2 regions of the Pseudomonas sp. G3-19 genome follow, and region 1 is predicted to be linked to the other one. Evidence: predicted binding sites of a transcription regulator. Region 1 holds the regulator's gene; the other holds the start of a gene.
The links. The regulator sigma-54, encoded in region 1, starts transcription at its own class of promoters, with help from an activator protein. The targets are predictions, from matches to a motif close to ANTGGCATNNANNTTGCTNT.
Positions count from the first base shown of each region.

Region 2: the regulator sigma-54 is predicted to act here: its motif matches at 1,536-1,555, upstream of ACOYXI_RS00020 (circularly permuted type 2 ATP-grasp protein).

Region 1 covers NZ_JBMPIQ010000003.1:5,223,926-5,229,526, forward strand. Annotated here, with positions in the region: gene ACOYXI_RS23710 (ZIP family metal transporter) at 1-155, shown strand, start outside; gene ACOYXI_RS23715 (HPr family phosphocarrier protein) at 207-482, opposite strand; gene rapZ (RNase adapter RapZ) at 498-1,355, opposite strand; gene ptsN (PTS IIA-like nitrogen regulatory protein PtsN) at 1,358-1,822, opposite strand; gene hpf (ribosome hibernation-promoting factor, HPF/YfiA family) at 1,835-2,143, opposite strand; gene ACOYXI_RS23735 (RNA polymerase factor sigma-54) at 2,217-3,710, opposite strand; gene lptB (LPS export ABC transporter ATP-binding protein) at 3,898-4,623, opposite strand; gene lptA (lipopolysaccharide transport periplasmic protein LptA) at 4,623-5,168, opposite strand; gene lptC (LPS export ABC transporter periplasmic protein LptC) at 5,155-5,601, opposite strand, start outside.
Region 2 covers NZ_JBMPIQ010000001.1:368-5,968, reverse strand. Annotated here, with positions in the region: gene speE (polyamine aminopropyltransferase) at 1-30, shown strand, start outside; gene ACOYXI_RS00030 (hypothetical protein) at 320-553, shown strand; gene ACOYXI_RS00025 (ribonuclease E inhibitor RraB) at 766-1,113, shown strand; gene ACOYXI_RS00020 (circularly permuted type 2 ATP-grasp protein) at 1,588-2,997, shown strand; gene ACOYXI_RS00015 (alpha-E domain-containing protein) at 3,010-3,960, shown strand; gene ACOYXI_RS00010 (transglutaminase family protein) at 3,957-4,760, shown strand; partial or broken gene ACOYXI_RS00005 (c-type cytochrome) at 4,881-5,601, opposite strand, start outside.

The sequences.
Region 1 (5,601 bases):
CGTTGGGGCTGGCGCTGGCGGCGGGGGCTATGTTGCTGGTGGTGACGCACGAAGTCATTCCGGAATCGCGCCGCAATGGTCATGACAAGCTGGCCAGTCTTGGCTTGCTGATCGGGTTTTGTCTGATGATGGTGATGGATACGGCGTTGGGTTGAATATCAAAAGATCGCAGCCTGCGATCTTTTGATCTTTTGATCTTTAAACGATCAACCACCCTCATCGAAGTAGTTGTTGATCAACGCCACCAGCGCATCCAGCGCTTCCTGTTCCTGATGGCCTTCGGTGCTCAGATAGATCTTCGTACCCTTGCCGGCGGCGAGCATCATCATCGCCATGATGCTTTTGCCATCCACTGTGGTTTCTGGCGTGCGACCCACTCTGATCGTGCAATCCGGGAACTGGCCCGCCACCCCGACGAACTTGGCCGACGCTCGGGCGTGCAGGCCCAGTTTATTGATGATTTCGATTTCCAGAGCAGGCATCGCGGTGTGAATCCTTTAAGTGAGGTCGCGGTGGCGAACCTGGACGTTCTTCAGGGTTTTCTGCAGGGCCTGACCCAGACGTTCGGTCAGGTAAACGGAGCGGTGATGCCCGCCGGTGCAGCCAATGGCAATGGTGACATAGGCGCGATTACTCGCGGCAAAGCGTGGCAGCCATTTGTACAGGTAGCCGTAGATGTCTTGAAACATCTCCTCAACCTCCGGTTGTGCAGCCAGGTACTCGGCGACCGGTGCGTCGAGACCCGATTGTGCACGCAGTTCCGGTTTCCAGTAAGGATTGGGCAGGCAGCGCACATCGAACACCAGATCCGCGTCCACCGGCATGCCGCGCTTGAAGCCGAACGACTCGACCAGAAACGCCGTGCCCGGTTCCGGCTGGTTCAGCAGTCGCAGCTTGATGGTGTCACGCAACTGGTACAGATTCAGATTGGTGGTGTTGACCTTGAGGTCGGCCAGGTCGGCGATCGGGCCGAGCAGGGCGGTTTCATCTTCGATCGCTTCGGCCAGCGAGCGGTTGGCAGTGCTCAACGGATGGCGCCGGCGGGTTTCCGAGAAGCGCTTGAGCAGGGTTTCTTCGTCGGCATCCAGATACAACACATCGCACTGGATGTGCCGGGCACGGACTTCTTCAAGCAGTTCGGGGAAACGCGACAGGTGGCTCGGCAGATTGCGTGCATCGATCGACACGGCCACCAGCGGCTGGGCCAGTTCGGTGTGAATCAGGGCGCGTTCGGCGAGTTCCGGCAGCAGACCGGCCGGCAGGTTGTCGATGCAGTAGTAGCCGTTGTCCTCAAGGACATTCAGGGCGGTACTTTTACCCGAGCCGGAGCGGCCGCTGACGATGATCAAACGCATGATTAATGACCGTTCTGCTCGCTCAGGACGACCTGATACAAGGCTTCGTTGCTCGGTGCGCTGCGCAGTTTTTCGCGCACTTCCTTGCGATCGAGCATGCTGGCGATCTGGCGCAGTAATTCCAGGTGGGCATCGGTGGCCGCTTCCGGGACCAGCAGTACAAACAGCAGGTCGACCGGTGCGCCGTCGATGGCATCGAAATCGATGGGGGCATCAAGGTGCATCAACGCGCTGATAGGCGCTTCGCAGCCTTTGAGGCGACAGTGGGGAATGGCGATGCCGTTGCCGAAACCGGTGGATCCGAGTTTCTCACGGGCTACCAGGCTCTCGAAAACATCCTGCATGGCCAGATCCGGCACTTCTTTATGGATGAGGTTGGCAATCTGTTCGAGGGCTTTCTTTTTACTGCCGCCCGGCACGTTCACCAGGGAACGGCCGGGGGTCAGGATACTTTCAAGTCGGATCATGGGTTGGGAGTGTTAACGACCTGTCGCGCCCTGAAGGAGGCTCTGGGTCTTTTCCTTATGCTTTTTGAGTTGGCGATCCAGCTTGTCGGTCAGTGAGTCGATCGCAGCGTACATGTCAGTATCTTCTGCGTTAGCGACCACTTCGCTGCCGGGTATATGCAAGGTGGCTTCGATTTTCTGCTTGAGCTTTTCGACGCACATCGTGACTTGCACGTTGGTGATCTTGTCGAAATGGCGCTCCAATCGTTCGAGTTTCTCGTTGATGTAGGTGCGCAGAGGTTCGGTCACTTCCAGTTGGTGTCCACTGATGTTGACTTGCATACAGCTTCTCCTTCGTTGCCAGTGCATAAAGCGGCAGGCCGAAGAGCCTGCCACTGGAACGCTGTAACGTGGCTTACATCAACCGCTTGCGTTCGCTCGAAGGCGCGATCCCGAGGGATTCGCGGTACTTGGCGACGGTGCGGCGAGCCACCTGAATGCCTTGTGCCTCCAGTAAACCAGCGATCTTGCTGTCACTCAACGGCTTTTTCTGATTTTCCGCCGCAACCAGTTTTTTGATGATCGCGCGGATCGCCGTCGACGAGCATTCACCGCCTTCGGAGGTGCTGACGTGGCTGGAGAAAAAGTATTTCAGTTCATAAATACCGCGCGGGGTATGCATGAATTTCTGCGTGGTGACCCGGGAAATCGTCGATTCGTGCATGCCGACCGCCTCGGCGATGTCATGCAGGACCAACGGCTTCATGGCTTCATCGCCATACTCCAGGAAGCCGCGCTGATGCTCGACGATCTGGGTGGCCACCTTCATCAGGGTTTCGTTGCGGCTTTGCAGGCTCTTGATGAACCAGCGTGCCTCTTGCAACTGGTTGCGCATGAAGGTGTTGTCGGCGCTGGTGTCGGCGCGACGGACGAAACCGGCGTACTGCGCGTTAACCCGCAGACGGGGCACTGACTCCTGATTCAGCTCGACCAGCCAGCGTTCGTTATCCTTGCGCACAATGACGTCGGGCACCACGTACTCGGCTTCGGTCGATTCGATCTGCGAGCCCGGACGCGGATTGAGGCTTTGCACCAGTTCGATGACCTGACGCAACTCGTCTTCCTTGAGCTTCATACGCCGCATCAACTGGCTGTAGTCGCGACTGCCGAGCAGATCGATGTAATCGCTGACCAGACGTTTGGCTTCGTTGAGCCACGGGGTCTTGGCCGGGAGCTGACGCAGTTGCAGCAGCAGGCATTCGCCGAGGTTGCGCGCGCCGATACCGGCCGGTTCGAACTGCTGAATGCGGTGCAGAACGGCTTCGATCTCGTCCAGCTCGATGTCGAGCTCCGGATCAAAGGCGTCGAGAATTTCTTCGAGGGTTTCGTCCAGGTAGCCCTGATTGTTGATGCAATCGATCAGGGTCACGGCGATCAGGCGGTCGGTGTCGGACATCGGCGCCAGGTTCAATTGCCACAGCAGATGGCTTTGCAGGCTTTCGCCGGCGGACGTGCGGGTGGTGAAGTCCCACTCGTCGTCATCGCTGCTGGGCAGGCTGCTGGCGCTGGTCTGGTAGACGTCTTCCCAGGCGGTATCAACGGGCAGTTCGTTAGGAATGCGCTCGTTCCATTCGCCATCTTCCAGATTGTCCACCGTCGGGGCGGCTTCCTGATAGGACGGTTCCTGAATGTCGGTGTTGGGTTTTTGTTCGGCGTTGTCGGCCAAAGGATCGGTATTGTCGAAGTCGTCGCCTTCTTCCTGGCGTTCGAGCATCGGATTGGATTCCAGGGCCTCCTGGATTTCCTGTTGCAGGTCCAGGGTCGACAATTGGAGCAGGCGGATGGCCTGTTGCAGCTGCGGTGTCATCGTCAGCTGCTGGCCCATTCTCAAGACTAGCGATGGTTTCATGGCAGGGGCTTAACACCTTATTCGCCGGCGCGCATGCGCCATCCACTACAGGGCGCCGGAGCGCCAAACTTAAGCAAATTATATGCCTGAAACTGTCGTGTTTGCCTAGAGCGCTGTAACAATAAAAGCGTATAAAAAGCCTGCTTCATCGATACAGCACCCGGAGGCTGGCCAAGTGCCTTGGTGCTTACAGGCGGAACTCGTGGCCCAGGTACACTTCCTTCACCAGATCGTTGGCAAGGATGGTCGCCGCATCGCCTTCCGCGATCAGTTGACCGTCGTTGACGATGTAGGCGGTTTCGCAGATATCCAGGGTCTCACGCACGTTGTGGTCGGTGATAAGAACACCGATGCCCTTGGCCTTGAGGTGATGGATGATCTGCTTGATGTCGCCGACCGAAATCGGGTCGACACCGGCGAACGGCTCGTCGAGCAGGATGAATTTCGGTGCGGTCGCCAGGGCGCGGGCGATTTCCACCCGGCGGCGTTCACCACCGGACAGGCTCATGCCGAGGTTGTCGCGGATGTGGCTGATGTGGAATTCCTGCAGTAGGCTTTCCAGTTCCTTGCGACGACCGGCCTTGTCGAGTTCCGTGCGGGTTTCGAGGATGGCCATGATGTTATCGGCCACCGACAGTTTGCGGAAGATCGACGCTTCTTGCGGCAGATAGCCGATACCGGCCTTGGCGCGGCCGTGCATCGGCTGATGGCTGACGTCCAGATCATCGATCAGCACGCGACCCTGATCGGCCTGCACAAGGCCGACGATCATGTAGAAACAGGTGGTCTTGCCGGCACCGTTCGGGCCGAGCAGGCCAACGATCTGGCCGCTGTCGATCGACAGGCTGACGTCGCGCACAACCTGGCGGCTTTTATAGGCCTTGGCCAGGTGTTGAGCTTTCAGAGTTGCCATTACTGGGTTTTCTCGTCGGTTTTCTTCTTCGGCTGGATCACCATGTCGATACGCGGACGCGCTTCGGTGACTTTGCTGCCGGTAGCGCGACCGGCACTGGCCAGTTTCTTCACCGTGTCATAGACGATTTTCTCGCCCTGAGTGGTGTTGTTGTCCTTGTCGACAACCTTGGCCTTGTCGATCAGCACGACGCGGTTTTGCGCGGCGTGGTACTGAATCGTCACGCCCCAGCCCTGAACAGGCTTGGCGTCACCCTGGGTTTGCAGTTGCTCGAAGTAGGCAAGGTTGCCCACCGAGGTCACCACGTCGATATCGCCGGTCGGAGTACGGGTGATGGTCACCGTATTGCCCTTAACGATCATCGAGCCCTGGGTGATGATCACATCACCTTTATAGGTGGCGATGCCGTTCTTGTCGTCCAGCTGGGCGTCGTCGGCCTGAATGCGGATAGGTTGCTGCTGATCGTTCGGCAGAGCCCAGGCGCTCACGCTTCCCAGTGCTGCGCCCAGACTGAGCAAAATAGGGAGGGTTTTAACGAGCCTCATACTGTCCTCTTACGTTCGATTGCAGGTGTATCCTGCTTTCCTTCAAATACGCCTTCATTCCCACGCCAGTCGATACACCGCCAGCGCCGTCGATTCTAACGGGTTGCTCGGTCTGCGCATATTGCTGCTGAGGGAACACCGTCATGCGTGTGCTGGTGATCAGGGTGTCGCGTTTCTTTTCATCGGTGCGCTTGATGCGTACCGAGTCGATCAATTCTACCTGCGTTCCGTCCGGATTCACTTCGCCGCGTTCGCTGGTCACGTGCCACGGAAACTCGGTGCCGCGATACATGTTGAGGTCGGGTTTGGTAACCAGAGTCACATCCGTCGCTTTCAGGTGTTCGGCCTTGTCCGACGTCATTTCGTACTGCACTTTGCCGTCCGGCAGATATTGCAGGGTATGCGTATTGGTGGCGTACCAGTCGATGGCAGT
Region 2 (5,601 bases), on a different contig from region 1:
CAGGCGATCAACAAGCCGAGCAACGACTGACGCACTATTCCCGGATCGGTGATAGATCCCCTGTGGTGAGGGGATTTATCCCCGACCGGCTGCGCAGCAGTCGTAAAATCGGCAGACGCGTTGGAACTGACACTATGCGTTCGCTGAATTCAGGGACGCTTCGCGCCCATCGGGGATGAATCCCCTCGCCACACAAGCCTGTTTCCCCATCGGTTAATTTTTTTTCATGTTCGTCCGCTGCAATCCTTTTGAACGATCAATCTCGCCAAAAGTCGAGATAGTAGTAAGCCCATTTGCGGGTTTGATCGAGGAGGCACCGATGCAAAAGTGGAAAGTCACTTTCGTGGACGATCATGGTGAAATTGTCGATGAGGTGTTCGAGCGCGCGGAATGCCCCAGCGACGACGAGGCTGCACGCCTGATCAAGGAACGGCTCCTGCCGGTGGCCGCCGAACTGGATATGAACGATCTTGAAGGGCGCACCACCGATGCTGGCGTGAAAAGCCTGAAAACCCAGAACAGCATCGAAATCCGCAGTATCACGCCAATCTGAAATTCTTCCTGTCACTTGAAGCACCAGGCCTTGGCAGCAGCTCTATCTTGGGGCTACTCTGCAAGCGAGATCAGCGAAACAATCGCTAAGGTCTGGTCTTGTCAGCTACATGCTTGTTTCCCGCGTGCAACCACGTTGCCGAAGTACTTTGGCCTGTAAGGCCCGGGGCGGGAATACGGAAAGTCTATCCATCTATCCGAGGGGGACGATTCATGAGCACAGCCTATCAAGAAGACATCAGCAGCAATGTTCTGCGCCGCATGAAAGAAGGCGGTTTCGACTTTTCCCGGTTCCATCCCATCGAGTTCTACGCCATTTTCCCGGACGAGGAGCGGGCGCGCAGGGCGGCAGGCAAATTTCGTGGTGAATCCATCAATGCCCAGGTCAGTGCGCGCGACGATGGCGCCTGGTCGCTGGAACTGAGCAAAGTGATGTACGCAACCTATGACGACATTGGCGATTTCGAGCAAGGTTTCTCTGCCGTGGTCGAGCCGCTGGGCGGCATCATCGAGGGCTGGGGCGTCAAGCAGGAGGTGCGTAACCGCCATCGTCTGAACTGATCTCTGGTTTCAGGTATTGAGCAACGGCTGACCTTCGGGTTGGCCGTTGTCGTTTCTGGCCGCCGAATAGCCCGTGGCAAAACCCTGAAACAAGAATCCCGGGCAAAAAAAAGCCACCGGAGAGGGTGGCTAAAGGGAAGACCGATAAGGAGAGGAAACCGGTCAGGGTTACGGCCTGCGGGGACTGCGCGGGCAGTCCGGATCAGTGGAGCTGAAGTCTTCACCGGGGAAGTTTTCAGCGGATGCGCCGATTATCCGCAGCTCGGTGCGAGCGGTGAAATCAACTCTGACTATGCTGGTGATAGGCGATGCAATGCGTCGCAATGAGGCGGGGGCAATCGGCTTGGGGCATTTGCCGCACAGGAATGGTGCGGTGCTTGCGGCGTGATTATCCAACCGATTGAAATCAAAGCGTTTATGCCGATGGCACGGGCCTTGCGAAGGCCTGTAGGTCCGGGTGACAAGGAGTACGGCATGATCCGCACCTATTTTGATGAAATGTACGATGCCGGCGGCCAGGTCCGCCCGCATTACCGGGAGTTCGCCCGCTGGCTGGCCGACACGCCTGACGAGTTGCTGGCACAACGGCGACGCGAGGCCGATCTGCTGTTCCACCGGGCCGGGATCACGTTCACGCTCTATGGCGACGAGCAGGGCACCGAGCGCCTGATTCCGTTCGACACCATCCCGCGCAGCATTCCCGCCAGCGAGTGGCGGATCGTCGAGCGCGGCTGCATCCAGCGGGTCAAGGCGTTGAACATGTTCCTCGCCGACCTTTATCACGAGCAGCGCATCATCAAGGCCGGGATTATCCCTGCCGAACAGGTGCTGGCCAACGAGCAGTACCAGTTGGCGATGCAGGGCCTGGATCTGCACCGCGACATCTATTCGCACATCTCCGGCGTCGACCTTGTGCGCGACGGCGATGGCACTTACTACGTGCTCGAAGACAACCTGCGTACTCCGAGCGGCGTCAGCTACATGCTCGAAGACCGCAAAATGATGATGCGTCTGTTCCCGGAGCTGTTCGCCGCCCAGCGCATCGCGCCCATCGACCACTACCCGAATCTGTTGCTCGACACCCTGAAAAGCTCCAGCCCGATCGACGACCCGAGCGTGGTGGTACTGACGCCGGGGCGCTTCAACAGTGCGTTCTTCGAACACGCTTTCCTGGCGCGGGAAATGGGCGTTGAACTGGTGGAGGGCGCCGACCTGTTTGTGCGTGACGACAAGGTCTTCATGCGCACCACCGACGGGCCGAAAGCGGTGGACGTGATTTATCGCCGTCTCGATGACGCGTTCCTCGATCCGCTGGCGTTCAACCCCGATTCGATGCTCGGTGTACCGGGACTGTTGTCGTCGTATCGCTCGGGCAACGTGGTGCTGGCCAATGCCATCGGTACCGGGGTGGCGGATGACAAATCGGTGTACCCGTTTGTCACCGAGATGATCCGTTTCTACCTCGATGAAGAACCGATCCTGAAGAACGTGCCGACCTGGCAGTGCCGCAACCCCTCGGAACTTTCCCACGTACTGGCCAATCTTCCGGATCTGGTGGTCAAGGAAACCCAGGGCTCCGGCGGTTACGGAATGCTGGTGGGGCCGGCGTCAACCACGGCGCAGATCGATGCGTTCCGTGAGCGGATCAAGGCCAAGCCCCACGCGTACATTGCGCAGCCGACATTGTCGCTGTCGACCTGTCCGACCTTTGTCGAAAACGGCATTGCGCCGCGTCATATCGACCTGCGTCCGTTTGTATTGTCTGGCCGCGAAACCCGGGTCGTGCCCGGCGGTTTGACCCGTGTCGCCCTGCGTGAAGGCTCCCTGGTGGTGAATTCCTCCCAGGGCGGCGGCACCAAGGACACCTGGGTGGTCGAGGATTGAAGGAAGCTTGCCATGTTAAGTAGAACTGCCTCGGATCTGTACTGGATGTCGCGTTACCTGGAGCGGGCGGAAAACCTCGCGCGGATGCTCGATATCAGCTATTCGCTGTCGCTGATGCCGCAGGACGGTCGCGGCGACGGTTTGCACGAACTGGCGATGCCGCTGTTGATCACCGGCACCCTCGACGATTATCTGGAGCGTCACGGCGAACTGCATGCCGAACGCCTGCTGCATTTCTTCGCCCTGGACGCGGCCAACCCGGCGAGCATCTACAGTTGCCTCGGCGCGGCGCGGGCCAGTGCGCATGCGGTGCGCGGGCGTATCACCGCGGACATGTGGGAGAACATCAACGCTACCTGGCTGGAGATTCGCGGCATTGCCGAGCAGGGCCTCAGTCGTTACGGCATGAGCCGTTTCTGCGAGTGGATCAAGGAGCGCTCGCACCTGTTCCGTGGCGCGTCCTACGGCACGATCATGCGCAACGATGCGTTCCGTTTCATTCGTCTGGGGACGTTCATCGAGCGTGCGGATAACACGCTGCGCCTGCTCGATGCGCGCTATGAAATGGCCGGCGATCAGGCCGAGGCCGTCAGTGACGGTACGGCGCACGCCTATTACCAGTGGAGTGCACTGTTGCGAGCGCTGTCATCGTTCGAGGCCTACACCGAGATCTACCGCGACGCACCCGGCGCCCGGCATGTCGCCGAGCTGCTGCTGTTGCGCGCCGATGTGCCGCGCTCGCTGCGCGCCTGCACCGAGGAAATCGACCAGATCCTCGCCCAGTTACCCGGCGCCAATGGCCGTCCGGCACAACGCCTTGCTGCCGAAATGGACGCACGCCTGCGCTACACCGGCATCAACGAAATCCTCGCCGAAGGCCTGCACGCCTGGCTCACCGAATTCATCCCGCTGGTGCGCCAGTTGGGCAACGCGATTCACAGTTCATACCTGGAGGCTGCATGAGACTTTCCATAAGCCACGAGACCACCTATCACTATGAAGATCAGGTGCGGGCGAGCATCCAGTATTTGCGCCTGACCCCGCACGACAGCGAGCGTCAGCACGTGTTGAGCTGGCAACTCGACCTGCCGCGTCCGGTGCGCGCCCAGCTCGATCCGTTCGGCAATATCCTGCACGTGCTGACCATGGATGAGCCGCACGAAGCGATCATCATCGGCGCCCGCGGCCAGGTCGATATCGACGAATTGCGTGAGGCCGAGCATGAGAGCCAGTCGGCGCTGCCGTTCCTGCGTTTCACCCGGCTGACCGAGGCCGACGAAGGGCTACGGGCGTTTGCCGACAAATCCTGTAAGCAGCGGCGCGATCGCACCGCGCTGATCGACCTGATGCACGGTTTGAACCAGCACATCAGCTATACGCCGGGTTCGACTGAAGTCGACACCAGCGCCGCCGAAGCCTTTGCCGGGCGCGCCGGGGTTTGTCAGGATCACACCCATGCGTTTCTCGCCTGTGCACGCAGCCTGGGGATTCCGTCGCGTTATGTGTCGGGTTATCTGTACAGCGAGGACGCCGAGCATCTGGCCAGTCACGCCTGGGCCGAAGCGTGGCTGGATGACGCCTGGTACAGCTTTGATGTGACCAACCAGTTGGCCCGACCGGAGCGGCATCTGAAACTGGCGGTGGGCCTGGATTATCTGGATGCCTGCCCGGTGCGCGGCATGCGCCGGGGCGGTGGTTGTGAGCAGATGCATGCGAAGGTGTTCGTGTCGCCGACGCCGGTTATTTCCGTGCAACAACAGTAGATCCGGGATACCGCTATCGCTGGCAAGCCAGCTCCCACAGGATTACCGCGAATTCAGAGTCAGCGCTAACCTGTGGGAGCTGGCTTGCCAGCGAAGAGGCCGGTGATATCACCGCAACGCTTATGGTTTAACCTTGCGCCCAGCCATGTGTTGCAAATAGCCGATCAACAACTGCAAATCCCTCTCCGGCAACACCTCTGCCGAAAACCCCGGCATCTTCGCCTGAGGCCACTGGCGCAAGCTCTGTGGATCGCGAATGTAGCGCTTGAGGAAATCGGCGCCGAAATACTCGGGTCGGGTTGTACGGAATATTCAAGTCCGGCCCGAACTGCGCATCCCCCGCACCGTTCAACCGGTGGCAGGCCAGGCAGTTCTTCTGAAACAGCGCAAAACCCTGATTCACCGGGTCATCCGCTTTCAGCTTGGGATCCGGCAACAGCGCCGGGAAGCGCTCGGCCACCGGCGCCATGCGCTTGATGCTCGCCACTTGGAACGGCCATTGCTCAGGGCTGATGTTGCCGGCCTGCGGGTCAGTCCAGCACCAGATAGAACGGCCCGGCGCTGTGTTTACCCTCGGACAGCGGCGGCCACGGCTGCGTCGGGTCTCGATCGCCAGCCAGGCCTGCGCGCCTTTGCTGTTGAGCAGCGGTGCAGCACTGAATTCTGCGGCAAAACCGTCCAGCGCCACGGCTTGCAAGTGATCGTCGGGCTTGATGCCGGTGAGCAGCGCCGCCACGGGCACTTCGGCTTGATAAGTCATGTCCTTCTTGTAGGACACATCGTTCTTGATGGTCAGAGTTTGTGCTTGCGGATGCTTGAGCAACTCTTCGGTCTGCCAGGT